2 regions of the Sphingomonas sp. MMS24-J13 genome follow, and region 1 is predicted to be linked to the other one. Evidence: predicted binding sites of a transcription regulator. Region 1 holds the regulator's gene; the other holds the start of a gene.
What was found. Region 1 encodes LexA, which represses DNA repair genes until DNA is damaged. Its sites were predicted from a motif close to GTTCCNCNCTTGTTCT; they were not measured.
Positions count from the first base shown of each region.

Region 2: a site for LexA is predicted at 6,144-6,159, ahead of recA (recombinase RecA). Genes of this name have one in related genera too.

Region 1 is NZ_CP173258.1:2,632,910-2,648,342, forward strand. It holds gene AB4Z44_RS12305 (DUF4337 family protein) at 1-28, shown strand, start outside; gene AB4Z44_RS12310 (hypothetical protein) at 177-731, opposite strand; gene AB4Z44_RS12315 (ATPase) at 749-1,243, opposite strand; gene AB4Z44_RS12320 (F0F1 ATP synthase subunit C) at 1,290-1,520, opposite strand; gene AB4Z44_RS12325 (F0F1 ATP synthase subunit A) at 1,552-2,337, opposite strand; gene AB4Z44_RS12330 (AtpZ/AtpI family protein) at 2,374-2,706, opposite strand; gene radC (DNA repair protein RadC) at 2,881-3,567, shown strand; gene purB (adenylosuccinate lyase) at 3,657-4,967, shown strand; gene AB4Z44_RS12345 (VOC family protein) at 5,122-5,466, opposite strand; gene lexA (transcriptional repressor LexA) at 5,466-6,152, opposite strand; gene glp (gephyrin-like molybdotransferase Glp) at 6,210-7,397, opposite strand; gene moaC (cyclic pyranopterin monophosphate synthase MoaC) at 7,394-7,864, opposite strand; gene trpC (indole-3-glycerol phosphate synthase TrpC) at 7,861-8,652, opposite strand; gene trpD (anthranilate phosphoribosyltransferase) at 8,763-9,755, opposite strand; gene AB4Z44_RS12375 (anthranilate synthase component II) at 9,752-10,339, opposite strand; partial or broken gene AB4Z44_RS12380 (superoxide dismutase) at 10,461-11,080, opposite strand; gene tpiA (triose-phosphate isomerase) at 11,338-12,084, opposite strand; gene AB4Z44_RS12390 (SurA N-terminal domain-containing protein) at 12,158-14,152, shown strand; gene trpE (anthranilate synthase component I) at 14,149-15,433, shown strand, end outside.
Region 2 is NZ_CP173258.1:1,823,981-1,839,413, reverse strand. It holds gene AB4Z44_RS08695 (O-methyltransferase) at 1-564, shown strand, start outside; gene AB4Z44_RS08690 (siderophore-interacting protein) at 627-1,310, shown strand; gene AB4Z44_RS08685 (tetratricopeptide repeat protein) at 1,494-2,651, shown strand; gene smpB (SsrA-binding protein SmpB) at 2,782-3,264, shown strand; gene AB4Z44_RS08675 (response regulator) at 3,275-5,677, shown strand; gene AB4Z44_RS08670 (response regulator) at 5,758-6,114, shown strand; gene recA (recombinase RecA) at 6,236-7,306, shown strand; gene AB4Z44_RS08660 (hypothetical protein) at 7,458-7,817, shown strand; gene AB4Z44_RS08655 (hypothetical protein) at 7,826-8,116, shown strand; gene alaS (alanine--tRNA ligase) at 8,364-11,024, shown strand; gene epsC (serine O-acetyltransferase EpsC) at 11,106-11,801, shown strand; gene AB4Z44_RS08640 (DUF2794 domain-containing protein) at 11,801-12,139, shown strand; gene AB4Z44_RS08635 (hypothetical protein) at 12,193-13,341, opposite strand; gene AB4Z44_RS08630 (LysR family transcriptional regulator) at 13,434-14,327, opposite strand; gene AB4Z44_RS08625 (NAD-dependent epimerase/dehydratase family protein) at 14,416-15,381, shown strand.

The DNA.
Region 1 (15,433 bases):
CGACGCGATCGTCGGGTTTCTGACATAAAAAAATTCTCCCTGAGCGGCGCTCGGGAGGGGACCGCCAGCCGCTGGCTGGGGGTGGCGGGGCAGCGGTGCACCGCCATCTGCGATGGCGGCCCCTTTCCATTTCCACGAAATGGTTCGTCCCCTGCAAAAGCAGGGGAGGATCCAGATCAGTTCAGCCGCAGGCCGGCGATGGTCTTGTCCACCAACGCCTTGTCGCTCTCGGCGCCATGCTTTTCCGCGATCAGCGTCGCAGCGGCAGCGGCGGCTGCACCTGCGGCCTTGGCGCGCACCTCGGCAATCGCGGCACGCTCGGCGGCGGCGATCTTGTCTTCGGCCATGCGCTGGCGGCGCTCGATCAACGTCTCCGTATCCGCCTTGGCCTTGGCCAGGATCGCCTGCGCCTCGACTTGCGCATGCTCGACGATCGCCTTGGCTTCGCCTTCCGCGGCAGCAGCCTTCGCCTGATATTCGGCCTTGAGCGCCTCGGCCTCCGCACGCAGCTTGGTCGCCTCGTCCAGCTGGGCGCGGATCGATGCGATCTTCTTGTCGAGCGAACTGCCGATGGCCTTGAAGCCACCCTTCCAGATCAGGAGGGCAATGACGACGATCATCGACAGCGCGACGAAGCCGCCGGGGTTCAACCCGAATGCGGTCGCTTCGGAATGTTCGATCATGCCGGGTTCGGCGAGGGTCGTGGCGTTGAGATGGGGTGCGGCGGACATGACTATCTTATCTCCGCTCAGATACGTGCCATGGCGTCGGCGACCGCAGCGGCGGCCTGACCGCGATCGACCGACAGGCCGGCGACCCGATCGACGATCTCCTGCGTGGCATCGATCGCGACCGCCTCGATCTCGGCGACCGCGGCGACCCGGGCCGAGGCCAGAGCCGCTTCCGCATGCGCGACATGCTGGGCGATTTCGACATCGGCCGCCTTGACGCGCGCCTCGCTCGCCGCCGTGGCCTGCGCCTTGGCGGCGGCAGCCGCCGCGGCTGCATCGTTGCGGCTCTTGGCCAGCCCGGATTGGTAGGCCTCGTCAGCCTGATCCGCCGCCGCGCGCGCAGCCTTGGCCGCAGCGAGATCGCCCGCAATCTTCGCGTCACGATCGTCGACCGTGCGCTGGATCTTGGGCAGCATCGCCTTGCCGATGCCGAAATAGAGCAGCGCGAACACCACGACCAGCCAGAACAGCTGAGAGGCGTAGATGGAGGCAATCTGATCTATCTGGGGCATCGGATTCCGGCGCGAAATTGAGGACGTGGAAGGTTCCGAAGAACCCTTACTTGACCACGAACAGGATCAGGATCGCGATGACGAATGCGATCAGGCCCAGAAGCTCGGCGGCGGCGAAGCCGATGAACAGGCGGCCCTGCTGGCCGTCGGCAGCGCCCGGGTTGCGCAGAGCGCCCTGGAGGAACGAGCCGAACACGTTGCCCACGCCGAGCGCGGCCATGCCAACGCCGATGGCAGCGAGGCCGGCACCGATCATCTTGGCGGAAGTGACGTCCATGAGTGTTTTCCCTTCGTTGAAGTCGTTGAACTTAGTGAAGATTGATCGCGTCGTTGAGATACAGCGACGTCAGCAGCGCGAACACATAGGCCTGGATCGCCGACACGAGCAGCTCGAGTGCCGAGACCCCGACGATCATGACGAAGCTCAGCGCCGACACGGTCCAGCCGAGCGGGCCGCCATGGATGCCCTGCACCACGAAGCTTGCGAACACGTCGAGCAGGATGTGGCCGGCGGTCATCGCGACGAACAGTCGCAGCCCGAGGCTGAACGGACGCACCAGGAAGCTCATGAACTCGATCGGCGCGACGAGGATGGCGATATACCACGGCGTCCCGTGCGGCACGAACAGCGAGAAGAAATGCAGCCCGTGGCGGGCGAAGCCGACCACCAGCACGATGCCGAAGCTGAAGAAGGCCAGGATCGCGGTGAGCGAGATGTGGCTGGTGATCGTGAAAGGATGCCAGCCAGGCACGATGCCGAGCGGAACCAGGCCGATCAGATTGGCGAACAGGATGAACATGAAGAGCGAGAAGACATAGGGCGTGAACTTGCGTCCTTCCGGCCCGATGTTGGTCTGCATCATGTTGGTGACGAAGCCGGTCATGCCTTCGACCGCGGCCTGCCAGCGACCGGGAACGAGCGCACGCTTCATCCCGCCATACATGAACACGCCCAGCACGATCAGCGTGATGAACATGAACAAAGCCGAATTGGTGAAGCTGATATCGTAGCCACCAATCACCAGCGGCCGGCCGAGCAAAGGCTCGACCAGGAACTGGTGCATGGGATCGATACCGGACCCTTCAGCCGCCACTCTTCTTCACCCCTGCTTATGCGGCAAGCGCCCGGATCACTCCGGACGCTCGCTCGAAATCCGATAAATGTTTCTGATGGCGACGGCGAACCCAAGGAACAGCAGCACCAACAGAAGCCAGGGCGTCGTGCCAAACCAGCGGTCCAAAAGCCAGCCGATCAGCGCGCCGCCAGCGGGACCCGCAACGAGCTCGGTCAGAACACGGCTGCCTTGCTTATAACCCTTGTCGGGCTTGCGCTGCACCGTTCCCGTCCGTGCCGCCTCGACGCCCGCCGCAGCCTTAAGCCGCGCATCCAGCGAAGAAAGCCGGATGTCCCCAGAGGGATTTTGGTCGTCGATCGGATCCTGCCCGGGTTCGTTCGCCGCCACGCCATCTCTCCTGTCGACCTTGTACCGGTCCACCGACGGCAGCGCCGGCGGGTGATCCCGTCAGGCGCGGACCCTTTAGGAAGGGGGGCCGCCCGAGTCAACCAAAGCGACATCTGCCATATGTCGGTGGTGAAACATTTGGCGCCCGCCCGGCGCCTGCGGTAGCCATTCATCATGAGCGACGCCGATCCCGCGACCGATGCCAGTGGCCACCGCGCCCGCCTGCGCAAGCGATTGATCGAAGGCGGCAGCGACGCTTTGCTCGATCACGAACTGATCGAATATCTCTTGGCGCTCGTCACGCCCCGGCAGGACACCAAGCCGCGCGCACGAGCCCTGCTGGCCGAATTCGGCAGCCTCGGCGCGGTGCTGACGGCGGACGCCGAATCGCTCACGCGCGCCGGCCTGTCCGAAACCGCGATCGCCGCGCTCAAGATCGCACAAGCGTCCGCGTTGCGCCTGTTGAAAAGCGAGGTTGCCGAACGTCCGGTGCTGGGCAGCTGGCCGGCGCTGATCGACTATCTCCACGCGACGATGGCGCACCGCCTGACCGAAAGCGCGCGCGTGCTGCATCTCAACACGCGCAACATGCTGATTCGCGACGAATTGGTATCGGAAGGCTCGATCGATCAAGCGGCCATCTATGTACGTGAGGTGGCGCGGCGTGCGCTCGAACTGGGATCGGCGGCGATCATCCTCGCCCACAACCACCCGAGCGGCGATCCTTCGCCGAGCCGCCAGGATATCGATCTCACGCGGACTATCGTGGCGGCATTGAAGCCATTGGGAATTCAGGTGCACGATCATGTGATCATCGGTGCGCGCGGGAATATAAGCTTAAGGAGCGAGGGGCTGATCTGAACTGTCCCCGCGCCGGGAGGATCTTTATTTGCCTCCTCCTCCAACGCTGCTACCCGCGCCTCGCATACCCACTTACCGAAAGCACGCCGATGATCCCCCGCTATTCGCGCCCCGAAATGGTTGCGCTCTGGGCGCCCGAAGCCCGCTTCCGCATCTGGTTCGAAATCGAGGCGCACGCCACCGAGGCGCTCGGCGAACTCGGCGTGGTCCCGAAATCCGCGGCCAAGGCGTTATGGGACTGGTGGGCGACCAACCCGGTGATCGACGTCGCCGCGATCGACGCGATCGAGGCGGTGACCAAGCATGACGTGATCGCCTTCCTTACCTGGGTGGCGGAAAATGTCGGCGACGAAGCGCGCTTCATGCACCAGGGCATGACATCGTCCGACGTGCTCGACACCTGCCTGGCCGTCCAATTGGCGCGCGCAAGCGATCTGCTGCTGGCCGATATCGACAAGTTGCTCGACGTGCTCAAGCGCCGCGCGTTCGAGCATAAGCTCACCCCGACGATCGGCCGCAGCCATGGCATCCATGCCGAGCCGGTGACGTTCGGGCTCAAGCTGGCCGAGGCCTATGCCGAGTTCAGCCGCAACAAGGCGCGGCTGCTGGCGGCGCGCGCCGACATCGCCACCTGCGCAATTTCGGGCGCGGTCGGCACCTTCGCGAATATCGATCCGCGGGTGGAGGAATATGTAGCGGGGAAGCTCGACCTCGCGGTCGAGCCGGTCTCGACCCAGGTGATTCCGCGCGATCGCCATGCGATATTCTTCGCCACTTTGGGCGTGATCGCCTCGTCGATCGAGCGGCTGGCGGTCGAGGTGCGCCACCTGCAGCGCACCGAAGTGCTGGAAGCGGAGGAATATTTCTCGCCCGGCCAGAAGGGCTCGTCGGCGATGCCGCACAAGCGCAATCCGGTGCTGACCGAGAATCTGACCGGTCTCGCCCGCATGGTGCGCGGCTATGTCACCCCGGCGCTGGAGAATGTCGCCCTGTGGCATGAGCGCGACATCAGTCACTCGTCGGTCGAACGCTACATCGGCCCCGACGCCACCATCACGCTGGATTTCGCACTCGCGCGGCTGACCGGAGTGATGGACAAACTGCTCGTCTATCCGGCGCGGATGCAGAAGAATCTCGATCGCATGGGCGGGCTGGTCCACTCGCAGCGCGTGCTTCTCGCGCTGACGCAGGCTGGGGTCAGCCGTGAGGATTCGTATCGGCTGGTCCAGCGCAACGCGATGAAGGTGTGGGAATCCGACGGCGAACTATCGCTGCTGGAGCTGCTCAAGGCCGATCCCGAGGTGCCCTTGTCCGATGCGGAACTCGAGGAGAAGTTCGACCTCGGATATCATTTCAAGCAGGTCGATACGATCTTCGAGCGGGTGTTCGGCGAGAGCTGAGAGCCCTCTCCCTCTGGGTGTGCGGTCGTTTCGGTGATCATTCGGGATGATCGTTCGACCGCACAGGCTGGGTGAGGGTGACAGGTCCAGTGGACTGGGCGTTCCGGCTCCGTGCCCTTGCCCCTCCCACCGCTTCCCTCTGCAGGAGAGGGAGTTAGTCCGGCTTATGCGCCGCTAATTCGTTCCCCGCAGGATCGCGGAAGTGGAAGCGCCGGCCGCCGGGGAAGCCGAAGATCGGTTTCGTGATCGCGCCACCCGCCTGCTCGACTGCCGCCAGCGCCGCCTCCAGATCGGGCACGTTGATCACCGGCAGCGGCGCCGCGCTCTTTTCAGGTCGATCGGCCTGCAATCCGATGTCGACGTCGCCCGTCAGCGTGCAGGCATAAGTCGGGCCGAAGGCGGTCATGTCCCAGCCGAACACACCTTCATAGAAGGCCTTGGCCGCATCGATATCGTCAACCGGCAGTTCGATGAAATCGGGGCGGCCCTTGCCGGCCATCAGTGATAGCGCCGCAACAGGCCGGCGAGCTTGCCCTGGATGCGCACCTGGTTCGGCTTGTAGCGCTGCGGATCGTAGGCACGGTTGGCCGGATCAAGGCGAATCATATTGCCTTCGTGGCGGAAATATTTGAGCGTCGCCTCGCTATCGTCGATCAGCGCCACCACGATATCGCCGTCGCGCGCGGTATCGGCCTTGCGGATCAGCGCGTAATCGCCGTCGAGAATGCCCGCCTCGACCATCGAATCGCCGGCGACCTCGAGCGCATAATGTTCGCCCGAGCCGAGCAGAGCTGCGGGCACCGAGAGCATGTTCTGCCCTTCCATCGCCTCGATCGGCATGCCGGCTGCGATGCGACCGTGCAGGGGCACCTCGATCACGTCGTTGGCGGCGATCGGCATCGGCTTCGGTGGCGCCTTGGCCAGGGTCGGCGCCACGGCCTTGACCGGCGGCTTCACCGCCGACTTGATCGCCTCGGGCAGGCGCAGGATCTCCAGCGCGCGAGCGCGGTTGGGCAGGCGGCGGATGAAGTTGCGTTCCTCCAGCGCCGAGATCAGCCGGTGGACGCCCGATTTAGACTTGAGATCGAGCGCTTCCTTCATCTCCTCGAACGAGGGCGACACGCCGGTTTCGGCGAGGCGATCGTTGATGAAAGTCAGCAGCTCATGTTGCTTGCGCGTCAGCATGGCGTTTCCCGCGTTTAGGAACGAATGCGGAACGTGTAGGAAACACTTTGAGAGGTGTCAAGCGATCCTCAGGATATCCACAATTTCACCCACAGGGGCCGCCGGCGCCTCGCCAGCGCGCACGATCAGAGCATCGGCGCGCGCCAGCATCGCGAGCGCCGCGCTGTCTTGCCCCGAGAGCGGCAGGATGCCCTCGGGCGTGATCAGCCCGCGCAGAAAATCGGTGCGCTCGGTCACCTTGGGGAGCGGGCCGGCGAGCGGCATTCGCTCGCCCTTTGGGAAAGGCGCAGTGTCGCCGACGAGGCGGCGCACCAGCGGGAGCAGAAACAGAAAGGCGGTGACGAAGGCCGAAACCGGATTGCCCGGCAGCCCGAGCACGATCGCATCCTGCAGCCGGCCAGCCATCAGCGGCTTGCCCGGCCGCATCCTGACCCGCCAGAAATCCATGTCGGCGCCCGCCGCCTTGAGCGCCGGGCGGACGAGATCGTGATCGCCGACCGAGGCACCGCCCGTGGTGACGATGATGTCCGCATCGCGCGCCGCGGCAGCAAATCCCTCGGTAAGCTCATCGAGCCGATCGGGCAGGATGCCGCCATCGCGCACCTCGGCCGGCAGGCCCGCCAGCATCGCGGCGAGCATCGGGCCATTCGAGGCGGGCAACGCCAAGCCACTGCCTGGCTGACCCGGCCTGATCAATTCGTCGCCGGTCGAAATGATGGTGATGCGGGGGCGCCGCGGAACCGGCACCGTGCCGTGCCCGCCCATGGCGGCGAGGGCGATCCGGGCGGGCGTAAGACGCTCACCCGCCGCGACAAGTATATCGCCCTGCGCGAAATCGGACCCGTGCGCGCGGACGTGATAGCCCTTCAAGGCAGGCCCTTCCCCGGACAGGCGGAGTACCTCGCCATCGCGCGTCGCCTCTTCCTGGACGAGAACCGTATCGGCGCCTGCGGGCAACGGCGCGCCAGTGAAGATCCGCGCCGCCTCGCCCGGCGCCAGCGCGTAATCGAGCCCGGCCCCCGCCCTGCTCTCGCCCACCACACGCCATGGCCCGGGCAATTCGGCGAAACGGATCGCATAGCCATCCATCGCCGACAGATCGGCAGCGGGCTGAGCACGGCCGGCGACGATATCCTCTGCCGCATGCCGCCCGATCGCTTCCACAAACGGAGCACGCTCGATCGGCAGGTCCCGCGCAAGCGCGAGCAGGCGCGCCTGCGCTTCCGCAACGGGGAGCAGGCTCATGGTGCGCGCCAGTCGCCCGAGCGGCCGCCCGACTTCGCGATGAGCCTGATCTCGCCGATCCGCATCGCCTTATCGATGGCTTTGGCCATGTCGTAGAGCGTCAGCAGCGCGACGGAGACCGCGGTCAACGCCTCCATCTCGATCCCGGTCTGGCCGCTGGTGGTGATCGTGGCAGTGCAATCGATCCCAGCCTCACCCAGCACCAGATCGACGCTCGCCGCGGCGATCGGCAAGGGGTGGCACAGCGGGATCAGCTCGGCGGTGCGCTTGGCCGCCATGATCCCGGCGACGCGCGCCACCGCCAGCGCATCGCCCTTGGCGAGCGTTCCGGCCCGGATCGCCGCCAGCGCATCGGCCGACATGGCGATATGGCCCGCCGCAGTGGCGGTACGCTTGGTCACCGCCTTGGCCGAAACGTCGACCATATGCGCCGCACCCGCCTCGTCGAGATGGGTGAGCTTGCTCATGCCGGTTCGAGCAGCGCGCGCGTGGCGGCGGTGACATCCGCCTGCCGCATCAGGCTCTCGCCCACGAGGAAAGCACGCACGCCATGCGCCGCCATCGCTTCGACATCGGCATGCGAGCCGATGCCGCTTTCGGCGACGAACAGACAATCGGCCGGCGCCCGCGCGACCAATTCGTAGGTGCGCGCGAAATCGACGGTGAAATCGCGCAGATCGCGATTGTTCGCCCCGATCAGGCGCGACTTGAGCCGCAGCGCGCGCTCCAGTTCGGCGGCGTCATGCACCTCGACCAGCACGTCCATGCTACGCTCGAGCGCCGCAGCCTCGATCTCTGCCATGACGCTGTCTTCCAGCGCCGCGACGATGATCAGGATCGCATCCGCCCCGAGCGCGCGCGCTTCCGCGACCTGCCACGGATCGACCATGAAATCCTTGCGCAGGCAGGGCAAAGCGCAGGCAGCGCGGGCAGCAACAAGGTAATCGTCGGAGCCCTGGAAGAAGGGCACGTCGGTAAGGACCGACAGGCAGGCGGCGCCACCGGCTTCGTAAGCGCGGGCATGGGCGGGCGGATCGAAATCGGCGCGGATCAGGCCCTTGGAGGGCGAGGCTTTCTTGATCTCGGCGATCAGCGCGTAGCCATCGCGGGATTTCGCTTCGAGCGCCGCGCGGAAGCCGCGTGGCGCCGTTTGCTTGGACGCAGCGGCGTCGAGATCGGCCACACTGCGCTGCACCTTGCCGGCGGCGACATGCTCGCGCTTGGCGGCTAGGATTTCGGTCAAGCGATTGCTCATGCCGCCCTCATAAAGCGCGTTTCCCGTGCGTCGAGGGATTCCCGTTTGTCCCGAGCGAAGTCGAGGGACGCTACGCAACGTATCTCGACTTCGCTCGATACGAACGGTGGCTAAAAGGCAATCCAGCAGTCGAGAAGCGCCTTGGCCAGCCCCTTGTCGATCGTTTCGGCGGCCTCTTCCGCACCTTCGCGCAGGGTCTCGGCCTCCCCGGCCACGACCAGCGCCGCACCGGCGTTGAGCAGCACCGCATCGCGATACGCACCCCGTTCGCCCTGCAGGAGCGCCCGCAGCGCCGCCGCATTATACGCCGCATCCCCGCCCCGGATCGCATCCAAGCCATGCCGTGTCAGCCCGGCATCCTCGGGCACGATCGTTCCCTGCAACCCGCACAGGCCCACCGCCATCGCGCGGCTCGGCCCGGCGATCGAAAGCTCGTCGAGGCTTTCCTCACCCGAGACGACCAACGCCGCCTCGATCCCGAGCAGCTCAAGCGCCTCGCTCACCGTCGGCAGAAAATCGACCCGCGCGACACCGACCAGTTGCCGCGACACCCGCGCCGGATTGGCGAGCGGGCCGATCAGGTTGAAGATCGTCCGCCGTCCGATCGCGCGCCGAATGGGCGCAAGCCGGCCGAGCACGGGATGGTGCTTCTGCGCGAACAGGAATGCGATGCCGAGATCGGCAAGGCTCTCCTCCGCGCGCGCCGAGGCACGATCGAGATCGAGCCCGAGCGCCTCGAGCGTATCCGCCGCCCCCGCCTTGGAGGAGGCCGCGCGATTGCCATGCTTGGCGACCGGCACGCCCGCAGCGGCGACCACGATCGCAACCGCAGTCGAGATGTTGAGGCTGTGCGCGCCGTCGCCGCCGGTGCCGCACACATCGATCGCGCCCGCCGGCGCGCGGACCTCGATCATCCGCGATCGCAACACGCGGGCCGCCGCGGCGATCTCGACGCTGGTTTCGTCGCGGATCGCCATCGTCGTCAGGAAGTTCGCGATCTCCTCGTCACCGACCCTGCCGTCGAGAATGTCGTCGAACGCCGTCTCCGCCGTCTCGAGATCGAGCGGGGTCGAGGCGTCGGGCAGCAAAGCGAGCGTGGTCATGCCCGTTCGGGGACGGGGATGCCGGCCAGCGCCATGAAGTTGGCGAGCAGATCATGGCCATGCTCGGTGGCAATACTCTCGGGATGGAATTGCACGCCATGGATCGGCAGGGTCGCATGGCGGAAGCCCATCACGGTGCCGTCGTCGGTCTTCGCATTGACGATCAGCGTATCGGGTGCGCCCTCCACCACCAGCGAATGGTAGCGCGTGGCGGTGAACGGGCTCGGAATGTTGGCGAATACGCCGGTGCCGTCGTGAATCACCGGCGAGGTCTTGCCGTGCATCAGCGCATGCGCGCGCACGACGCTGCCGCCGAAATGCTGGCCGATCGCCTGGTGGCCGAGGCAGACGCCGAGCAGGGGCCGTTTCTGGTCGGCGCACGCCTCGACCAGTTCGAGGCTGATCCCCGCTTCGTTGGGCGTGCAGGGCCCCGGCGAGATCAGGAAGGCCTGCGCGCCCGAGGACATCGCCTGGCCGACGCCGATCGCGTCGTTGCGCACAACCTCCACCTCGGTCCCCAATTCCTGGAGATAGTGGACGAGGTTCCAGGTGAAGCTGTCGTAATTGTCGATGACGAGGATCATGGGGCTGCTTTATCGCCTGTACGCGTCGGGCGGAAGATGCAGCTGCGGCGCCCCGATGGACGCAAGAAACGAAAAAGCCGCCGCCCCGGTCCGGAACGGCGGCTCTTGAGCGTCTGATCGCTTACTGCTGCTGGTCGGCGCGGCTCGCGCCGGCACCGTCGAGGTTCTGGGAGATGAAGTCCCAGTTGACGATATTGGCCAGCACCGTCTCGGCGAACTTCGGCCGGGCGTTGCGGTAATCGATGTAATAGGCATGCTCCCACACGTCGAGCGTGAAGAGCGGGGTCGCGCCATGCGCCACCGGCGTGTCGGCGTCGTGGAACGACGTGACCTTGAGCGCGTCGCCTTCCAGCACCAGCCAGGCCCAGCCGCTCGCGAAGTGATTGACCGCTTCGGTCGCGATCGCCTTCAGCAAAGCCTCCTGGCCGCCGAAGCCCTCGATCAGGCCGGCGAGCTTCTCGGACGGCTTGGTCGAGCCGGCAGGTGCCAGGCAGTTCCAGAAGAAGGTGTGGTTCCAGATCTGGGCGCTGTTGTTGAACAGGCCCTTGTCGCCGGTGGTCTTGGCCTTGTCGATCACCTGAAGGAGCGAAAGACCGGCGAGGCCCTTCTCGTCGATCCAGCCATTGGTCTTGTCGACATAGGCTTTGTGGTGCTTGCCATGGTGATATTCGAAGGTCTCGGCCGACATGTACGGGTCGAGTGCAGTCGGGGCGAAAGGCAGGGGGGAAGTTCGAAGGCCATTGGGGCTACTCCTCCGTCATTAACCAGCATGATTGGTCGGGAGCCCCTAACGCCCCAAATCGAGAAGCGTCACGCGAAAACGACTATTGCGAAACGTTCGCGATTTAGGAGGAGAGTTCCTCCCCGGACCGGGGAGGAAGACCGCGACGCGAAGCGGCGTGGTGGAGGGCCCCCATCTCGACCAAAGCACTTGATTGAAGGAGGGACCCCTCCACCATTTCTGCGAAATGGTCCTCTTCCCCGTTCCGGGGAGGATCTTAAAGCGCAGCCGTCGCTTCGATGATCGGCACGAACAGGGCCGCAGTCAGGCTCGCACCTCCGACGAGCGCGCCGTCCACATCCGCTACCGCCATCAGTTCGACGGCATTGTCGGGCTTGACCGAGCCGCCATAGAGGATGCGCACCCCCTGCCCCTCCTCGCCGAGCAGATCGATCAGCTTCGCTCGGATCAGAGCATGCATCTCGGCGACGTCGCCGGCGGACGGCGTGCGGCCGGTGCCGATCGCCCAGACCGGTTCATAGGCAACCACGAGGGTCGCGGCGGTGCCGGCAGGCGGCACCGAACCCTCGAGCTGGCCCGCGACGACAATGCCGGCCCTGCCTTCGTCGCGCTCGGCCTCGGTCTCGCCGACGCATACGATAGGCGTAAGGCCGGCGGCGATCGCCGCTTCGGCCTTGGCGCGAATCTCGGCGTCGGTCTCGTTATTGTCGCAGCGGCGCTCGCTGTGACCGACGATCACATAGGACGCGCCGACATCCTTGAGCATCGCCGCGGCGACGCAGCCCGTATGCGCCCCCTTGATGCCGGTGTGGCAATCCTGCCCGCCGATCGCGATCCCGTTGGCCTTGATCGCGGCCTCGGCCACCAGGGTGAACGGCGGACAGATCAGGACGTCCAGAGAAGGCGCTGCGGCGGCCGCCGACGCGATCGGCGCAAGCTCCGCCAGAGCCGCCCGCGTCCCGTTCATCTTCCAATTGCCCGCCACCAGCTTCCGCAACGCCATGCTCGTCCCTCCGAAGAAAATCGCCGGCCGGGTAGCAAGACCAGCCTGAATCGCCAAGCGGTGGCGGCGCTTGATGCGCGACAGTCCCGCCACTAATGCAACGTTCCTCTTTATCGATCAGGCTGTTTCAATGCTCGCCTTCTTCCGTCGTGTTCTGTCTTCCTGGGTGGCCGTGGCGCTGCTTGGCGTCATCATGATCGCCTTCATCGTCACCGGCGTCGGTACGCCCGGCGGCGGACTCGTGGGCGGCATGCAGGAGGATGCGATCGCGACGATCGACGGCAAGCCGATCACCACCGCCGAAGTCTCGTCGCGCGTGCAGGGTGCGCTCAACGAGCAGCGCCAGCAAAATCCGACGATTACGATGCCCGCCTTCATCGCCGCCATCGGCGGAGTCACCCCGTTCGTCGATCAGTTCATCGGTACGCGCGTGCTCTCCGCCTGGGCCGAGCGCCATGGCATCGTCGCAAGCGAGCGGTTGATCGGGGCCGATATCGCCGCGATCCCGGCGTTTGCAGGCCCGACCGGCCAGTTCGATCAGAATCGCATGAACGCTGTGCTGAGCCAGCAGCATATGAGCTTCGCCGCGCTCCATTCGGGCATCGCCGACGATATCGTCCGTCGGCTGCTGCTTACCCCGATCAGCACCGGCACGAGCGCACCCGCCGGTCTGGTCGCGCCTTATGCGACGCTCCTGATCGCACGGCGCGAAGGCGCGGCGGGCCTCGTGCCCGCGCGGACCGAGGGCCTGCCGCAGCCGACGGATCCAGAGATCGCGGCCTTCTACAAGGCCAATGTTGCCCGCTACTCGCTGCCGGAGCGCCGGATCGTCCGCTACGCGAATATCGGCCCGGAAACGGTGACGATCGCACCGCCGACCGACGCCGAGATCGCCGCCGCCTACAAGGCCGACGCCGCAAAATATGCGGCGAGCGAGACACGCGCAGTGTCGCAGGTGGTGTTGCCCGACGAGGCCAAGGCCAAGGCGTTCGCCGCCAAGGTCGGCGGCGGCATGCCGTTCGACAAGGCAGCGACCGAAGCCGGTTTCGCGCCGGCCGACATCTCGCTCGGCAATCTGACCAAGGCTGCGTTGACCACAGCCAGCTCGGCCGATGTCGCCAACGCGGCTTTCGCGCTCAAGGCAGGCGGCACGACCAGCCCGATCAAGACCGGGCTCGGCTGGGCGATCGTCCATGTCGAGGCGATCAAGAGCAACCCGGGCCGCTCGCTCGATCAGGTAAAGGCCGAGATCGCCACCGCGCTGACCAAGAAGAAGACCGACGAGGCGGTCGCCAAGCTGATCGGCACGATCGACGATGCGCTCAACGACCGGGCGAGCTTCGACGATATCGTGAAGAAGAACAAGCTCACCGCGATCACGACTCCACCGGTGATCGGCGACGGCACCGCACCGACCGATCCCAATTTCAAGCCGGACGCCACCTTGACCGCCTTGATGAAGGTAGCCGCGCAAATGGCGCCGGAGGATCAGCCCACGGTCGAGACGGTCGGCCCCGACCAGCATTCGGCCCTGGTGTCGGTGCCCAACATCGTCCCTGCCGCCCCGCTCCCGCTCGCGCAGGTCAAGCCGCAGATCGTCCAGGCGATGCTGGCGCAGCGCGCGGCCGATCAGGCGCGCAAGACCGCGCAGGCGATTCTCGCCAAGGTGAAGTCCGGACAGACGCTCGCTGCCGCCTTCGCCGCCGCGGGCCTGCCCGCCCCGCAGACGGTCGCCGCCACGCAGGTCGATGTATCGCGCCTCGGCCAGAACGTGCCGCCGGTGCTGCGCGTCGTCTTCCGTCTCCAGCCGGGCGGCACCGATATCGCACCGGGGCCGGGCGGGGGCTGGTTCGTCGCGCATCTCGACGAGATCGAGCCGGGTGATCCGAAGCTGCTGCCGCAGGTCGTGACCGCGACCCGCAGCGAGCTCTCGCAGAGCCTGGGCGAGGAATATGCGCGCCAATTCTCGAACGCCGCGCGTGCCGAGGTGAAGGTGAAGCGCAACGACGCTGCGCAGACCAAGCTCGAGCAGCAATTGCGCGGCAACGCGCCCGATAGCGGCCAGTGAGCGAGGCAGCAGGCGCGGCCGATGCCGCCGCGATCGCCAGCCTTGCCGCCGGCCGTCCGGCGCTGGTCTGGCGCCGCCAACTCGCCGATACGGAAACGCCGGTCGCAGCGGCGCTCAAGCTGATCGAGCCCGGGCGGGGCGATTTCCTGCTCGAATCGGTCGAGGATGGCGCGACGCGCGGCCGCTACAGCCTGCTCGGGCTGGCGCCCGATCTCGTCTTCCGCGCCGATGGTACCAAGGCCGAAATCAACCGTAACTGGCTGCACGATCGCGATGCCTTCGTCGCGTCGGACCACGATACGCTGGCGGCCCTGCGCGCGCTGGTGGCTGAATGCCGCGCCGAGGTGCCCGAAGGCTTGCCCCCGGCGCTCGCCTGTCTCGTGGGGTATTTTGCCTACGAGACGGTCGGGCTGGTCGAGAAATTGCCGCGCCCCGCACCCAATCCGCTCGGGCTCGACGACATGCTGTTCGTGCGGCCGACCGTGATCGTGGTGTTCGATCGACTGGCGGACGTGATGTTCCTGGTATCGCCGGCGTGGCCATCGAAGGTGGCGCCGGAGCAGGCGGTGGCGCGCGCGGTCGAACGGATCGAGGCGACCGCCGCACGACTGGCGGGGCCGTTGCCGGCAAATGCCCGCATAACCGAAGAGCTCGCCCTGCCCGCACCCTCGCCGCAGCTCGCGCCCGGCCGCTATGCCGAAATGGTGCTGCGCGCGAAGGAGTATATCGCCGCGGGCGACATCTTTCAGGTCGTGCTGGCGCAGCGTTTCACCTGCCCCTTCCCGCTCCCCCCGTTCGATCTCTATCGGGCGCTGCGGCGGATCAATCCCTCGCCCTTCCTGTACCATCTCGATCTGCCCGGGTTCGCGCTGACCGGTTCGAGCCCGGAGATTCTGGTGCGAGTGCGCGACGGCGAAGTCACGATCCGCCCGATCGCGGGTACCCGCCCGCGCGGCAAGACTGCGGCCGAGGATGCCGAGAACCGCGATTCGCTGCTCGCCGATCCCAAGGAGCGCGCCGAGCATCTGATGCTGCTCGATCTCGGCCGCAACGATGTCGGCCGCGTCGCCACCGGCGGCACGGTCAAGGTGACCGACAGCTACACAGTCGAGAAATACAGCCATGTGATGCACATCGTCTCAAACGTGGTCGGCCGGCTGGACGACTCGAAGGATGCGCTCGACGCCTTGTTCGCGGGCTTCCCGGCGGGCACCGTCTCGGGCGCGCCCAAAGTGCGCGCGTGCGAGATCATCGCCGAACTCGAACCCGAAACGCGCGGCG
Region 2 (15,433 bases), 810 kb from region 1:
TGGGCGGCAAAACTGCTGGAGGACGAGAAGGCCGGCCTCCGCTCGGTGTATCAGGGCTATGCCGAGCACTTCCTGTCGATCTCACCCGGCTTTGGGCGGTTCCTCTACGCGATGGCGCGCGCCGGGAAGGCTTCCCGGATCGTCGAATTCGGTACGTCCATGGGGATCTCGACGATCTATCTGGCCGCGGCATTGCGCGACAATGGCGGTGGCATGCTGATCGGCAGCGAGTTCGAGCCTGGCAAGGTCGCCCGGGCGCGCGAACATCTCGAGGCCGCAGCGCTGGCGGATCTCGTCGATATCCGGGAGGGCGATGCGCGCGAGACGCTCGCCGATATCGCGGGCGAGGTCGATCTGCTGCTTCTCGATGGCGCCTTCTCACTCTACCTGCCGGTGCTGAAACTGGTCGAGCCGCGTCTTCGCCCAGGCGCGATCGTGCTCGGGGAGAATGCCTTCGATCCGGAATATCGGGCCTATGTCCGCGACCCTGGCAACGGGTATCTCACCCAGACGTTCGCAATGGACGTGGAGCGCGGCAACGATTTCACCGTACGGATCGGCTGATGACAACCATGGAAGCGCCGGAACCGCGCGCATCGCGGGCTTCCGGCAGGCTCGGCGGAGCCTTGATCCGCTTGATCATGAAGCGCGCGGCGGTGACCGCCAATGAGACACTGGCCAACCGTTTCCAGCTCATCTGCCTTGAGGGGCCGGGGCTCGTGGATGTGGTTTGGACGCCGGGGCAAAAGATCCAGATCGCGATGGGGTCGGCGTTCGTGACGCGCACCTATACGCCGATCGCCTGGAATCCCGCTACCGGACGCACCTGCATTCTCGGCTACGCGCACGGCACGGGGCCGGGCAGCGATTGGTTGCGTGGCGCCGTACCGGGTTCCAGTTGCGATATCTTCGGTCCGCGCACGTCGCTCGCCATTGGCCGGCCCAGCGGCCCGCTGGCGATATTCGGGGACGAAACATCGCTCGGGCTCGCCCATGCGCTAGCGCTCAGCGGCGGGATGGAGGCGGTGGTGGGCTTTTTCGAGGTCGAAGATGTCGAAGCCGGCCGATCGGTGGCGGTGCAACTCGACCTCCAGAACTATACGCTTGTCGGCCGGGAGGCGGACGATGCGCATCTGTCCGAGTTCGAATCCAAACTGCCCGCACTCGCGGACGCAGGAGCGACGTTCGTGTTGACCGGCAAAGCCGGAAGCATTCAGCGCGTACGCCGAACCCTGAAGGCGCTCCAGGTGCCGTCGCGGCGGATCCGCACCAAAGCTTATTGGACACCGGGCAAGACTGGTCTCGACTAAGGCCTCTTGTCCGGAACGCGGCAGCGGCTTCCGACCGACATGCGCCGTTCCGATGCGTAGCGGGATGACCGCTGCCGCCGAAACCGGCCATTGGCGACACCGGCCCATGGCGGGCGCGTTGTCCCCCATTCCGTCGCATCCCGATCCAGCTTATAGCGAAGCGGTGATGCTCCGGAGGCTATGATGCTTGCGCTGCTCCTGCTTATCCAATCCCAGACCGGTGACATCGTCGTGACCGGTCAACGCCTGGTCGATGCCCAGGCGGCATGCGTCCGTGGCGAATGCACGCCGTTGCGCGACGCGCAAGCATCGATCGCTTTGGCTGAGGCGCAATTTCGGGCGGGCAGCTATTTCGATGCCAAACGCACGCTGGCGGCCGCAGTCGCACGCAATCGCAACCATGCCGCGACCGACCCCAAGCCGGTCGCCGCGCTGTACGAGGCATATGCCACGGTCGCGCTGCACGAGGGCGATCAGGACGCCTACAAGCACGCCGTGATGGGGCAGGTGCGCACGCTACGCGACAATCTGCCGGGGAGCGACCCCGCCGTGAGCGCGTCCGCCGACGCGCTGGGCAATATGTGGATCAAGCTCGGCAATTATGATCAGGCCGAGACGGCCTTTCGCGCAGTCGAGCAGGACGCCCTGAAAATGGGGCAGGAACGATCGGCAATGCTAGCGGGCATGAAGCGCGCGTGGCTGGCCGCGGCACGCAACGAGCCGGCGCGGGCCATGAAGCTGCTACGTGAACTCGAGGCGCGCCCGATCGCCAGCGATCCCGGTTACCGGCTTGCGCTGCAGGTCGTGCGTCTGCGGATTGCCGCGCGCGGTGCCAGCGACGAACAGATGACGACGCTGGCGAGCGACATCGGCCGGGAGCGCACGATGGACCCCGCCCTGATCTGGGAGCCGCCTTACCCTGCCGATCCCGTGGCGGCCGCCAATGCCGAAGCGCGTAAATTTTCCGCGTCCGAGGCGGTCCGCGCCGGGCCGGCCGATCTCGACGGCGTGCAGTGGGTGGACGTCGGTTTCTGGATCCGGCCCGATGGCCGCACCGCCGAGGTCGAGATCCTGCGCAGTTCGTGCGCCAATCCCTGGAGCCAGAAGCTGCTCGCACAGGTCGAGGGACGCCGCTATACCGCGAGTGCCGCCGGGACAGGGGACGGGGTAGCCGCCGGCGAAGGTGTCTATCGCATTGAGCGCATCACGAAGCGGTCGCGCTATTCGGTGCCCATCGGCAGCCTTCTCCGGCGGCGTATCGGTGGCGAGGACGGTTTCGAAACGCTTGATCTGACAGCGGCGCCTGCTGCGGCGACCGCCCGTGCGAACCGCAGCGGCTGATAGGTCCCAAACTCGGTCGTGCCCATCTGCCGTCGAGCATCTTTTGAGTCTCGGTCGCGTCTGTCATGCAAGGGGTTGGATTCATCGGGCTCTTCCCCCAACCGTCCGCAGCGCTTATGTCCCGTCTCTTATGGCCCGTCCACGTCCCGCAGAGTTCGACAAAAAGAAGGTCGTCGCCGAAAATCGGCGCGCTCGTTTCGAGTACTTCCTCGAGGATTTCTTCGAAGCCGGCATCGCCCTGACCGGCACCGAGGTGAAGTCGCTGCGCTTCGGCGAGGGCTCGATCGCCGAATCCTATGCCGAGGTGAAGGATGGCCAGGTGAGCCTGATCAACGCCAACATTCCCGAATTCAGCCACGGCAACCGCTTCAACCACGAGCCCAAGCGCCCGCGGCGGCTGCTGTTGCACGAGCGCGAGATCGAGAAGATGCACACCGGGGTCAGCCGCGAAGGCATGACGTTGATCCCGCTGTCGGTCTATTTCAATGGCCGCGGCCGCGCCAAGGTCGAGCTCGCGCTCGCCAAGGGCAAGAAGCTCCACGACAAGCGCGAGACGATCAAGGAACGCGACTGGAAGCGCGACGCCCAGCGGCTGATGCGGGATCGCGGCTGAGCCGGGGCTCATGGCGCAGTCCAGCCTCGTGTCGATCCTGCCGGCGTCCGATCGGCGCTGGCGTGGCACGGCCGGGCTGCTGCTGGTCTGCCTCGCTCTCGCTACGGTCGCGCTTGCGTGGTGGACATTGGGAGGCGACCGGCTCGGCGTTGCGCTGATCGCGCTGCCGTTGGCCGGAAGCCTGATCGCGGCCACCGTGATGGCGCGCGGCCGCGATGACGAGACCGAGATACTGGTCGATTGGGCGATCCTCGATGCCGCGCTGACCGATGCCAAGGACGGCGCTGCGATCACCGATCGCGAGGGTCGGCTGATCTATGCGAGCCCGTCCTACGAGGCGATCTTTCCCGGTTCCCCGCCGCCGGGCGCGCTGCCGATCGAACCCGCCGATCTCGGACGGTTGGCCACCGCCGCCCGACAGGCATTCCGCGATGGGCAGGCCGAGGTCCAGAATGTCGGGCTTCAGAGCGGGCAGGCGCTGATCATGCTGCGCCGGGGCGGCCGCCGCCATGATCATCTGATCTGGCGCGTGCGCCGAACCGGGCCGGACAATCCCTATGGTCTGGCGCGGCAGTTGCTCGACGGGGATGCGGGCGATCGGCTCGGCGATGCGGGCGTGATGATGGTGCTGGTCGACGGCGATGGCGGCATCGTCGCGGCCAATGACGTTTTCCTGTTCCGTGCATTCGGCGATGCCGCGCACGATCCGGCCCGCGCACGCCTCGCCGATCTGCTGCAGACCGGCGAGGATGGCGAGATCCGCATTTCGCGCGATTCCGACGATATGCCGCCGCTGCGCATCGTGACCGTGCCGGTGGGTGACGATGTCGAGCGGGGCCCGAGCGTGTTCCTGCTGTTCGACGAGGATCCCGACGCGATGAGCGCCGCCGCCGCGCGCGGCGCCGCCACCGTTCATCTCCACGAATTGCTGGCGATGCTGCCGCTCGGGCTCGCGCTGGTCGAGCGCGACGGGCGTTTCCTGTTCATCAACGATGCGTTCAAGCGCGCCGCCGGGATCACGCCCGAGACGAACGCGGTCTATCCGAGCGATCTGGCGTGCGACGAGGACAAGCAGATCGTCGCCGATGCGGTGCGCCGCTTCACCGCCGGTCGGGCCCTGCCGGGCGATCTCGCGATCCGGCTCAAGCACCGCCCGGAAGAGCCGGTCGCGCTTACCATCGCCAATGCCAAGGGGCTGGGCGAGGCGTCGGTGCTGCTCAGCCTGAAGGACAATAGCGAGGAATCGAAGCTCAAGCGCCAGATCACCCAGGCCACCAAGATGCAGGCGGTCGGCCAGCTCGCCGGCGGCGTCGCGCACGATTTCAACAATATCCTGACCGCGATCATTGGTCATTGCGATCTGATGCTGATGCGCCACACGCCGGGCGACATCGACTATGACGACATCCAGCAGATCAAGCACAATTCCAACCGCGCGGCATCGCTGACCCGGCAATTGCTGGCTTTCTCGCGCCAGCAGACATTGCGGCCGCAGATATTGCAGCTGCCCGACGTCATCGCCGAAGTCTCCAACCTGCTCCGCCGTCTGCTCGGCGAGACCGTCAAGCTGCAGGTCAAGCATGGCCGCAATCTGGGTGCCGTGCGCGCCGATCCGGGCCAGCTCGAGCAGGTGATCGTCAACCTTGCGGTCAATGCGCGCGATGCCATGCCCGATGGCGGCACGCTCACCGTCCAGACCTATCCGGTCTCGGCGGCCGAGATCAGGCGGATGCGCAGCGAGATCATGCCGATCAACGATTATACAGCGCTCAAGGTGTCCGATACCGGCACCGGTATCCCCGAAGAGAATATCGGCAAGATCTTCGAGCCATTCTTCACCACCAAGGAGGTCGGCAAAGGCACCGGCCTCGGGCTCTCGACCGTCTACGGCATCGTCAAGCAGACCGACGGCTTCATCTTCGCCGACAGCGAGATCGGGCAGGGGACCAGCTTCACCATCTATCTGCCCGTCCACCTCGCCTCGCAGGCGCCCGAACCGGTCGTGCCCAAGCCGGTCGAGACGCATGCCGAGACCTGGGGCAGTGGCGTGATCCTGCTGGTGGAGGATGAGGCGATGGTCCGCGCCGTCGCCGAACGCGCGCTCACCCGCCAGGGCTATACGGTGCGCACCGCGACCAATGGCGAGGAGGCGCTTGAGTTGCTCGAGGATGGCGAGGTGCCCGATCTGCTGATCTCGGACGTGGTCATGCCGATGATGGACGGACCGACCCTGGTCCGTGCCGCGCGCGAGAAATTTCCCGATCTCAAGATCCTCTTCATGTCGGGCTATGCCGAGGAGCAGTTACGCAATTCGATCGATATCGATCGCGTCTCGTTCCTGCCCAAGCCTTTCTCGGTCCAGCAACTGGGGCAGGCGGCGCGGGACGTGCTCGCCGCGAAATCGGCGACGTAACGGTCGCTGACGGCGACGAACGGCCCGTTCGCCGACAAATTCGCTATGCGGATGCGCCATCGCGTTCTAATCCCGCGACGATGACCCAGCCTTTCAGCATTCTCATCATCGAGGATGAACCGCTTATCTCCATGATGATGGAGGATTTCGTCGATATGCTGGGCTACGGTCTGGCGGGTACGGTCGACAGCGTAGCCGATGCGCTGGGCCAGATCGAAGCGGGCGGATTCGATGCCGCAATCCTCGACGTGCATCTGCGCGACGGCGTGTGCTGGCCGGTCGCCGATGCGCTGGCGGCGAAGAATATCCCGTTCCTGATCGCGACCGGCGGCCATGTCGAGCCGCCGCCCGCGGCCCATGCGGATGCGCCGCAGCTTGCCAAGCCCTTCACCCTCGACGGCGTCACCACCGCGCTGGAAAGCTTGCAGCGCGCCTGAGCGCCCGATTGCGAATTTTTGTTCCTGAAGTTCTCCTCTTGTTCTCATGGAACATTCCGTGTACGAGGCCTTTCACGCGTTGAACGGGTGATCGACTTCCTCTAGCGGACAAGGGCAGGACATGGCGGCTTCTCTGAAGGTGATCAGCAGCGATATGGCGAGCTCGAGCGAACGGCAGAAGGCACTGGATGCCGCCTTGGCACAGATCGATCGTGCCTTCGGCAAGGGCTCGGCGATGAAGCTGGGCAGCCGCGAGAAGATCGAGATCGAGGCGATCTCGACCGGCAGCCTCGGGCTCGACATCGCGCTCGGCATCGGCGGCCTGCCGCGCGGGCGCATCGTCGAAATCTATGGCCCCGAATTGTCGGGCAAGACCACGCTGGCCCTGCACGCGATCGCCGAGGCGCAGAAGGCCGGCGGCACCGCGGCGTTCATCGATGCCGAGCACGCGCTCGATCCGGGCTATGCCAAGAAGCTGGGCGTCGACATCGACGAACTGATCGTCTCGCAGCCCGATACGGGCGAGCAGGCGCTCGAGATCGCCGATACGCTCGTCCGCTCGAATGCGATCGACGTGCTCGTGATCGATTCGGTCGCAGCGCTTGTGCCGCGGGCCGAAATCGAGGGTGAGATGGGCGACAGCCATGTCGGCCTGCAGGCGCGGCTGATGAGCCAGGCTTTGCGCAAGATCACCGGTTCGATCAGCCGCTCCAAGACGCTCGTCATCTTCATCAACCAGATCCGCATGAAGATCGGCGTGATGTATGGCAGCCCGGAGACGACCACCGGCGGCAACGCGCTCAAATTCTATGCGAGCGTGCGGCTCGATATTCGCCGCATCGGCCAGATCAAGGATCGCGACGATATCGTCGGCAACACGACCCGCGTGAAGGTCGTCAAGAACAAGGTCGCCCCGCCGTTCAAGCAGGTCGAATTCGACATCATGTATGGCGAAGGCGTCAGCAAGGTCGGTGAGATCCTCGATCTCGGCGTCAAGGCCGGGATCGTCGAGAAATCGGGTGCCTGGTTCAGCTATGACAGCATCCGCATCGGCCAGGGCCGCGAGAATTCGAAGACCTATCTGCGCGAGAATCCCGACGTCGCCGATCGGCTGGAGAAGGCGATCCGCGGCAAGACCGATGAAGTCTCCGAAGCGCTGATGGCCGGCCCGAGCGAGGACGACGATATCTGAGGTGAGCGAAGATCCTCCCCCGAAAGGGGAGGGGTACCGTTCGGCACAACCGAATGGTGGAGGGGGCCCTCGGCTGGACGCAGCGTTCGTGGCACTCCCCCTCCACCATGCTGCGCATGGTCGCCCCCCTTCCCGTGCCGGGGAGGACTTCTTGGCAGCCCTGACAGTCGATGGGGCCAACCTTCTTCCTCAAACCATTGCCGAATCCGCTATCGCCATCCTCAGCGAGCGCCTTCCATCCTCCGGCGCCGCTGGCGAACGGCTGACGGGCCTTCCGTGGCTCGCCGATTGGGTATCGACCGATCTTCTCCCGCCGCTTCGCGCCGCCGGTATCGCGCCGGATTACAAACCGGTCCGCGCCATATTGTTCGACAAGACCGCCAACGGCAATTGGGCGCTCGGCTGGCATCAGGACCGCACCGTTGCGGTCAAACGGAAAGTAACGGCGGACGGCTATGGGCCGTGGTCGCGCAAGCGCGGCATCCTGCATGTCGAGCGCCCTTCGCCGTGATGACGGACATGCTCACCGTCCGCCTCCATCTCGATCCCGTCGATGCGGACAATGCACCGCTGCGTGTGGCGATCGGGAGCCATCGCCTCGGCCGGATCGTCGATGCGGCGGTCGATGGCGTGGTCGCGCACTTGCCGAAGCTCACCTGTCTCGCGGGGCGTGGCGATCTCTGGGTCTACGCGACTCCGATCCTGCATGCGTCTTCGGCAGCAGCGAACCCGCGCCAGCGCAGGGTGTTGCAACTCGATCTCGCGCAAGGCGATCTTCCCGGTGGTGTCGAATGGCTTGGCATAAGCTGAAGCTTCAAGTCACTTCTTCGTCATGCTGAACTTGTTTCAGCATCCACCAGGTAACCTGCACAGACAGTTCGGTACGCGCGGTGGACCCTGGAACGAGTTCAAGTTGACCGATGCACTATGCGAACGGCCGTGCTTAACGAGCCAAACGCGATCGCGGCGTTCGTGACCGGGTGGCGAAAAAACCCTGCCAGACGATACATCGCTCGCATCGCTTGAGAAGCGTGGCCCCCTCCACTAAGTCGATCGAATGACTTCGACCAACGACATACGCCGCGCCTTCCTCGATTATTTTGGCAGCGAAGGGCATCAGATCGTGCCGTCGGCGCCGTTGGTGCCGCACAACGATCCGACTCTGATGTTCGTCAACGCCGGCATGGTGCCGTTCAAGAACGTCTTCACCGGGCTCGAGACCCGGCCTTACGTCCGCGCGACCAGTTCGCAGAAATGCGTGCGCGCCGGCGGCAAGCATAACGATCTCGACAATGTCGGCTACACCGCGCGCCACCACACCTTCTTCGAAATGCTCGGCAATTTCTCGTTCGGCGATTATTTCAAGGAGCGTGCGATCACGCTCGCCTGGAATTTGCTGACGAGGGAATGGGGCCTCGACAAGGATCGGCTGACCGTCACCGTCTATCATACCGATGACGAGGCGTTCGATCTGTGGAAGAAGATCGCCGGCCTGCCCGAACAGCGCATCATCCGCATCCCGACCAAGGACAATTTCTGGGCGATGGGCGATAACGGCCCGTGCGGCCCCTGTTCGGAGATCTTCTGGGATCATGGCGATCATATCCCGGGCGGCCCGCCGGGATCGCCAAACGAGGATGGCGATCGTTTCGTCGAGATCTGGAACAATGTGTTCATGCAATATGAGCAGGCCGACAACGTCATCGTCAGCGAACTGCCCAGGAAATCGATCGATACCGGCATGGGGCTCGAACGCATCGCCGCGGTGATGCAGGGCGTCCACGACAATTACGATACCGATACGTTCAAGGCGCTGATCGCCGCCTCGGGCGAACTGACCAAGAGCGCGACCGACGGCGCCAACAAGGCCTCGCACCGCGTAATCGCCGATCATCTGCGCTCGGCGGGTTTTCTCGTCGCCGATGGCGTGCTGCCCGCCAATGAGGGGCGCGGCTATGTGCTCCGCCGCATCATGCGCCGTGCGATGCGCCACGCCCATCTGCTCGGCGCCGCCGAACCGCTCATGCACCGGCTGGTACCCGCGCTGGTCGCCGAGATGGGCGCCGCTTACCCCGAACTGGTTCGCGCGCAGCCCTTGATCGAGGAGACGCTCAAGCTCGAGGAAACCCGCTTCCGCCAGACGCTCGCCAACGGCCTGCGCCTGCTCGACGAGGCGACGGCGTCGATGGGCGAGGGCGACACCTTGTCCGGCGCGGTCGCGTTCAAGCTCTACGACACGTTCGGCTTCCCCTATGATCTGACCGAGGACGCGCTGCGCGCTCAAGGCCTTGCGGTCGATCGCGCGGGCTTCGATGCCGCGATGGGCGAGCAGAAGAAAGCCGCGCGCGCCGCCTGGAAGGGCTCGGGTGACAAGGCTTCCGACGATGTCTGGTACGACATTGCCGAGGAGCAGGGCGGCACCGAGTTCATCGGCTATACCGGCCACGAAGGCGATGCGCAGGTGCTTGCGCTCGTGCGCGATGGCGTCCGCGTCGATCAGGCCGGGGAGGGTGAAGAGGTTACGATCCTCACCAACCAGACGCCCTTCTATGGCGAGAGCGGCGGCCAGATGGGCGATGCCGGTAAAGCCAGCAATGACAGCGGGTTCGCCGCCGATATTGCCGACACATCGAAACCGCTCGGACGGCTCCACGCGCACAAGGCGAAGATCGTCAGCGGCACGATCAGGATCGGCGATGCGATCCATCTGTCGGTCGATGTGACACGCCGCTCGCAACTGCGCGCCAACCATTCGGCCACCCATCTGCTGCACGCGGCGCTACGCCATCGGCTCGGCACGCATGTGACCCAGAAGGGCAGCCTCGTCGCCCCCGATCGGCTGCGCTTCGATTTCGCGCACCCCAAGCCGCTCACCGCCGACGATATCGTCGCGATCGAGGCCGAGGTGAACCGCCACATCCGCGAGAATGATGATGTCGCGACCCGCCTGATGACTCCCGATGAAGCGATCGCGGCCGGCGCCATGGCTTTGTTCGGCGAGAAATATGGCGACGAGGTTCGCGTCCTCTCGATGGGTCGCGATGCGGACAAGAGCTGGTCGGTCGAATTGTGCGGAGGCACCCACGTGTCGGCGCTCGGCGATATCGGCCTGTTCAAGATCGTGTCCGAAAGCGCGGTTTCGTCGGGCGTGCGCCGGATCGAGGCGCTGACCGGCGAAGCCGCGCGCCTCTGGCTCACCGGCCGCGAGGATCGGCTGCGCGAAACCGCCGCCGCGCTCAAGACCACGCCCGAGGATGTGCCCGCGCGTGTCGCCGCTCTGGTCGAGGATCGCCGCCGGCTCGAACGCGAACTGGCCGAAGCCAAGAAGGCGCTGGCGCTCGGCGGCGGCGGCAAGGCCGAGGCGGTCGGCCCCGAGCAGGTCGCCGGCGTCGCTTTCGTCGGCCAGGTCATCGACGGGCTCGATCCGAAGGGGCTGCGCGGGCTGGTCGACGAGGCCAAGGCGCGGATCGGATCGGGTGTCGCCGTGCTGGTCGCGGTCAATGACGGCCGCGCTTCGGTCGCGGTCGGCGTTTCGGCCGATCTGGTCGATCGCTTCTCGGCGGTCGATCTGGTCAAGCAGGCGGTGGCCGTGCTCGGCGGGCAGGGCGGCGGCGGCCGGCCCGATATGGCACAGGGTGGTGGACCCGACGGCAGCAAGGGCGCCGATGCCGTCGAGGCGGTGCGCGGCGCGCTGTTGGGCAGCATGGCGACGGCGTGACGATCGCCGATTCCGGCCGCTACTTTTAATCCCCGCCGGCCGCGCCTAAATGGGCGGCGTCCAGGGCAAGAAAGCACGTCTATGAAGCGCGAATTGATCGCCTATCTCGACTCGATCAAGCAGCGCGATCCCGCGCCGCGCTCGCGTTGGGAGATTTTGCTGTATCCGGGCGTGCTCGCGCTCGGGCTGCATCGCATCGCCAACTGGCTGTTCAAGGGCGAGCTTTATTTCCTCGCCCGCTTCGTCAACCATCTCTCGCGCTTCCTCACCGCGATCGATATCCATCCAGGCGCCACGATCGGCGCCAATTTTTTCATCGATCATGGCTTCGTCGTGATCGGCGAGACGGCTCTGATCGGCGACAATGTCACCATCTACCAGAATGTCACGCTCGGCGGCACCAATCCGGCCAACGGCATTGCCGGCAAGCGCCACCCGACGCTGGAGGATGGGGTGATCATCGGTTCGGGCGGGCAGGTGCTCGGCCCGATCACCGTCGGCCGCGGCGCGCGCATCGGCGCCAATGCGGTCGTGACGCGCGATGTGCCCGAGGGCGCGACGATGGTCGGCATTCCGGCGCGCCCGACCGTGATCGACGCGCAGAATTACAACAGCTTCGTGCCTTATGGCACGCCGTGCAGCGAACGCTTCGATCCGGCGACGCAGCAGTTCGAATTGCTCAAGTGCGAGGTCGAGGCGCTGCGCGGCAAGCTTGCCAAGCTGATCGAGGAACGCGATGCGGTCCGTTCCGACAATACGGATCGCCAGTCCGCCTGATGGGAGTCGTCACGCCCTTTCCCGGGCCGCCGCAGGGCGAGGTGGCGTTCGATCGGCCCGAATGGCAGCGCATCCTGGATCTCTACGGGCGCATGGTCGCGGCCGGACATTGGCGCGATTATGCGATCCATTTCGGCCGCGACGTGGCGTCATTCGCCTGTTTTCGCCGCGCCGCCGAGCGGCCTGAATACCGCATCGAGAAGCGCCCGGCGCTGCGCCAGCGGCAGGGCGAATGGGCCCTGATCGGCGAGGCCGGTGCGGTGCTCAAGCGCGGGCACGAGCTCGGCCCGGTGCTGGCGCCGATCGAGCGCAAGCTGATGAAATTGGTGGAAGAGTAAAGTCCTGCTCAAGCCCTCTCCCTTTGCGAGAAGGGATACGGTCGGGATCGGGCTTACGCCGTTTTCACCGCGGGCCGGTTCAATTCCGGCAACCGCATCCGCAGGCTCTCGGGCAATTGCAGCACCACCAGCCTACGCGCCGAGTGCCAGAAGGCCGACAGCATCAGCAGCGCCGATCCGATGACGAGCGCCGTCAGCGCCATGTTGAGGCTGACCGCGCCGAACTGCTGGAACAGCCCCGACAGCGCGTAGAGCACATAGACCAGGCTCGAGACGAGCAGGGCACGGCGGTCGATCGCCAGCGCGATCAGGCCGAACAGCAGGTAGAGCAGGATCACGATGCCCGCTTTGGCCGGGCTGGGCTCGCCATTGATGACGCCGAGCATGTAGAACACCGAATGCGCGATCAGCGGTGCGGCGCCGAGATGGAGCCAGAAGGCGACGTCCGAGCGGCGCGTGATACGTGCCCGATCGGACATGTCCCACCACATGGCGAAGGCGAACATCGCCACGCCGGCAAGCAGCGACAGCCACAGGCCGGTCCACTGAATGGTGGCAAGGCAGCTTTCCATCGCTTCGGTGGTCTGCAGAACGCAGGATCCGCGCGATCCGATCGCGGCCAGGACCAGGCCGACGACGGTCAGCGCCAGCGCACCGGTCAGCGCGGCGATCGTGATCGGCACGTGGAAGCGCCGCCAATGGGCGTAAGCCGCGATTGCCATGGCGATCCCGGCGAGCGGAGCTGCCCACGGGATGCCGGGATGGCTCACATCCAGCATCCCCGTCAGCATACCGCCGGCCAGCGTGCCGACTCCGAAGACGAAGGTGAGGAGCAAGAGGATGCTGGGCAGCGCCATGCGCCGGCGACGCGTGAAATATTCGGCCAGCCCCCAGCTCGTCGCGGCGACGAACAGGCCGCCGATCCGGATGCCCATCAGCATCTGCGGGAATTCGCCATCGGTGGGGGAAGGGGCGAGCAGGCGATGGCCGATATTGCCGCCGATCCAGCCGACCGCGACCAGCAGCAGGATCGCGGCGATCGTGACGAAGATATCGTTGAAGCCGGTCAGCAGCCGGAAGCTTTCCTCATCGACGCTGGACGTCTCGCGGCTCTCGGCGACGCTTCGACGCAGGGCTGCCGCGGCAGCGGGCGTGATCGCGCCGGTCGCCACCGCATTTTCGATGTCGGATTCGCTGTACATCCTCGTCCCTCTTTGTCGCGCTTTCCCTTATCACAGCTGTATTGGTGTAGCAACACAGTGCGCAGGCCATACGAAAAGCCTGCCCGCTTCGGTTAAGGCGCCGGGGAATAAACTTCGAAATGCTCGACAAGGCGATTGAAGACGGCGCGCACGCGCGGCACGCTGCGCAAATCCTCGTGCGTGACGATCCACGTGTCGAGACCGGCGATCGGGAGGTCGGGCAGCACTTCCTGAAGCCGTGGATCGTCCAGTCCGATCGGCCGCTGGACGATGGCGATACCGAGGCCGGCACGTGCTGCGGCCAATTGGGCTGGATGTGAGTCCGTCCGGATCACCATGCGATTGCGGTCGAGGCCTGCGAACAGTTCGGCCGCGAAGGCGAGGTCGGCCGGGCTGCGATCCGGTCCGATGATATCGTGGTCCGCCAGATCGTCGATCGTCCGTGGCGTGCCGCGGCGCGCGAGATAATCGGCGTGGGCGAACAGGCCGAGCGGGATCGGCGGCACCTTCCGCGCGACCAGCGCGTCCTGGCGCGGCGGATACATTCGGATCGCGATATCGGCCTCCTGCTCGAGCAAGTTGGCCGACGCGTTGCTCGTGACGATTTCGACGATAAGGCGCGGATGGCGCTCGCGGAGTGGGACGAGGATCGTGGGCAGTAGCTCGATCCCGACGATGTCCGACACGCTGATGCGGACCACGCCCGCAATCTCGCCCGGCGCCGCCGATGCCGCGCGGACGAAGGCGTCGGAGGCGCGCGCCATCGCGCGGGCCGAATCCCCCAGCGCGCGCGCCTGCTCGGTCGGCACCAGCCCGCGCACCGAACGCGTGAACAGCACGGTGCCCAATGCCTGTTCCAAGGCCTGGATGCGAGCGCGCATCGTCGGTTGCGCGACCCCCATGCGCCGCGCCGCGGCGGACAGGCTGCCCTCTTCGAGCACCGCCAGAAAGGCGCGCTGGTCATCCCAGAGGATCGGCAAGGTCATAGAAAACCTACTAGCAGCTGACGGTATTTAGACAATTTCTGTCTGAGCGGCGCCGGGCCATTGCGATCTCATCGATGGGAGACGTGCAATGGACGGTGACAAGAAGGCTTTGGTTCTGGGCGCGACCGGCGGCATCGGCGGCGAGAGTGCGGCGGCGTTGGTGCGGCATGGCTGGAAGGTGGTCGCGATGACGCGCGATCCGGCTGCGCGCGTGCCCGATCGAAAGGATCCGCTGCGCGAGGTCGACTGGGTCAAGGGCGATGCCATGGTCGCCGCAGACGTGCGCCGCTCCGCCGAAGGTGCGCAAGTGATAGTCCATGCGGTCAACCCGCCGGGATATCGCCACTGGAACACGCTGGTTCTGCCCATGATCGATCACAGCATCGCGGCGGCCAAAGCCGTCGGCGCGCGGCTGGTGCTGCCGGGCACGATCTACAATTACGGCCCCGATGCCTTTCCCGATCTGCGCGAGGATTCGCCGCAGAACCCTTCCACCGAAAAGGGCCGGCTCCGCGTCGAGATGGAGCGCCGGCTGGAGGCCGCGAGCGGCGATGACGCGCCGGTCCTCATCGTGCGCTTCGGCGATTTCTTCGGGCCGGTCTCGGGCGGCAGCTGGTTCAGCCAGGGGCTGGTGACACCGGGCCGGCGGCTCGACGCGATCACTTACCCCGGCCGAAAGGGTGTTGGCCATGGCTGGGCCTATCTGCCCGACGCGGCCGAGACGATCGCGCGGTTGCTGGATCGCGAAGGCGAACTCGATCGCTTCGCGCGCTTTCACTTCGCCGGCCTGTGGGACAGCGACGGCACGGCGATGACCGATACGATTGCGAGCGTGCTCGGCCGGCCGATCAGGGTGAAGCCGCTGCCCTGGTTCCTCCTCCGCATGGCCGGCCTCTTCCAGCAGACCCCGCGCGAGATCGCGAAGATGCGCTATCTCTGGAAAGAGCCGCTGCGCCTCGACAACCGCAAGCTCGTCGCTCTCCTTGGCGAGGAACCGCATACGCCGCTGGACGAGGCTGTGTGCGCTACGTTGCAGGCTTTGGACGTGCGTTGAGGGCACCATGCGGGGTTTCGTCGATCGGGGTCGGCGGTTGGTCGAGAGGCGG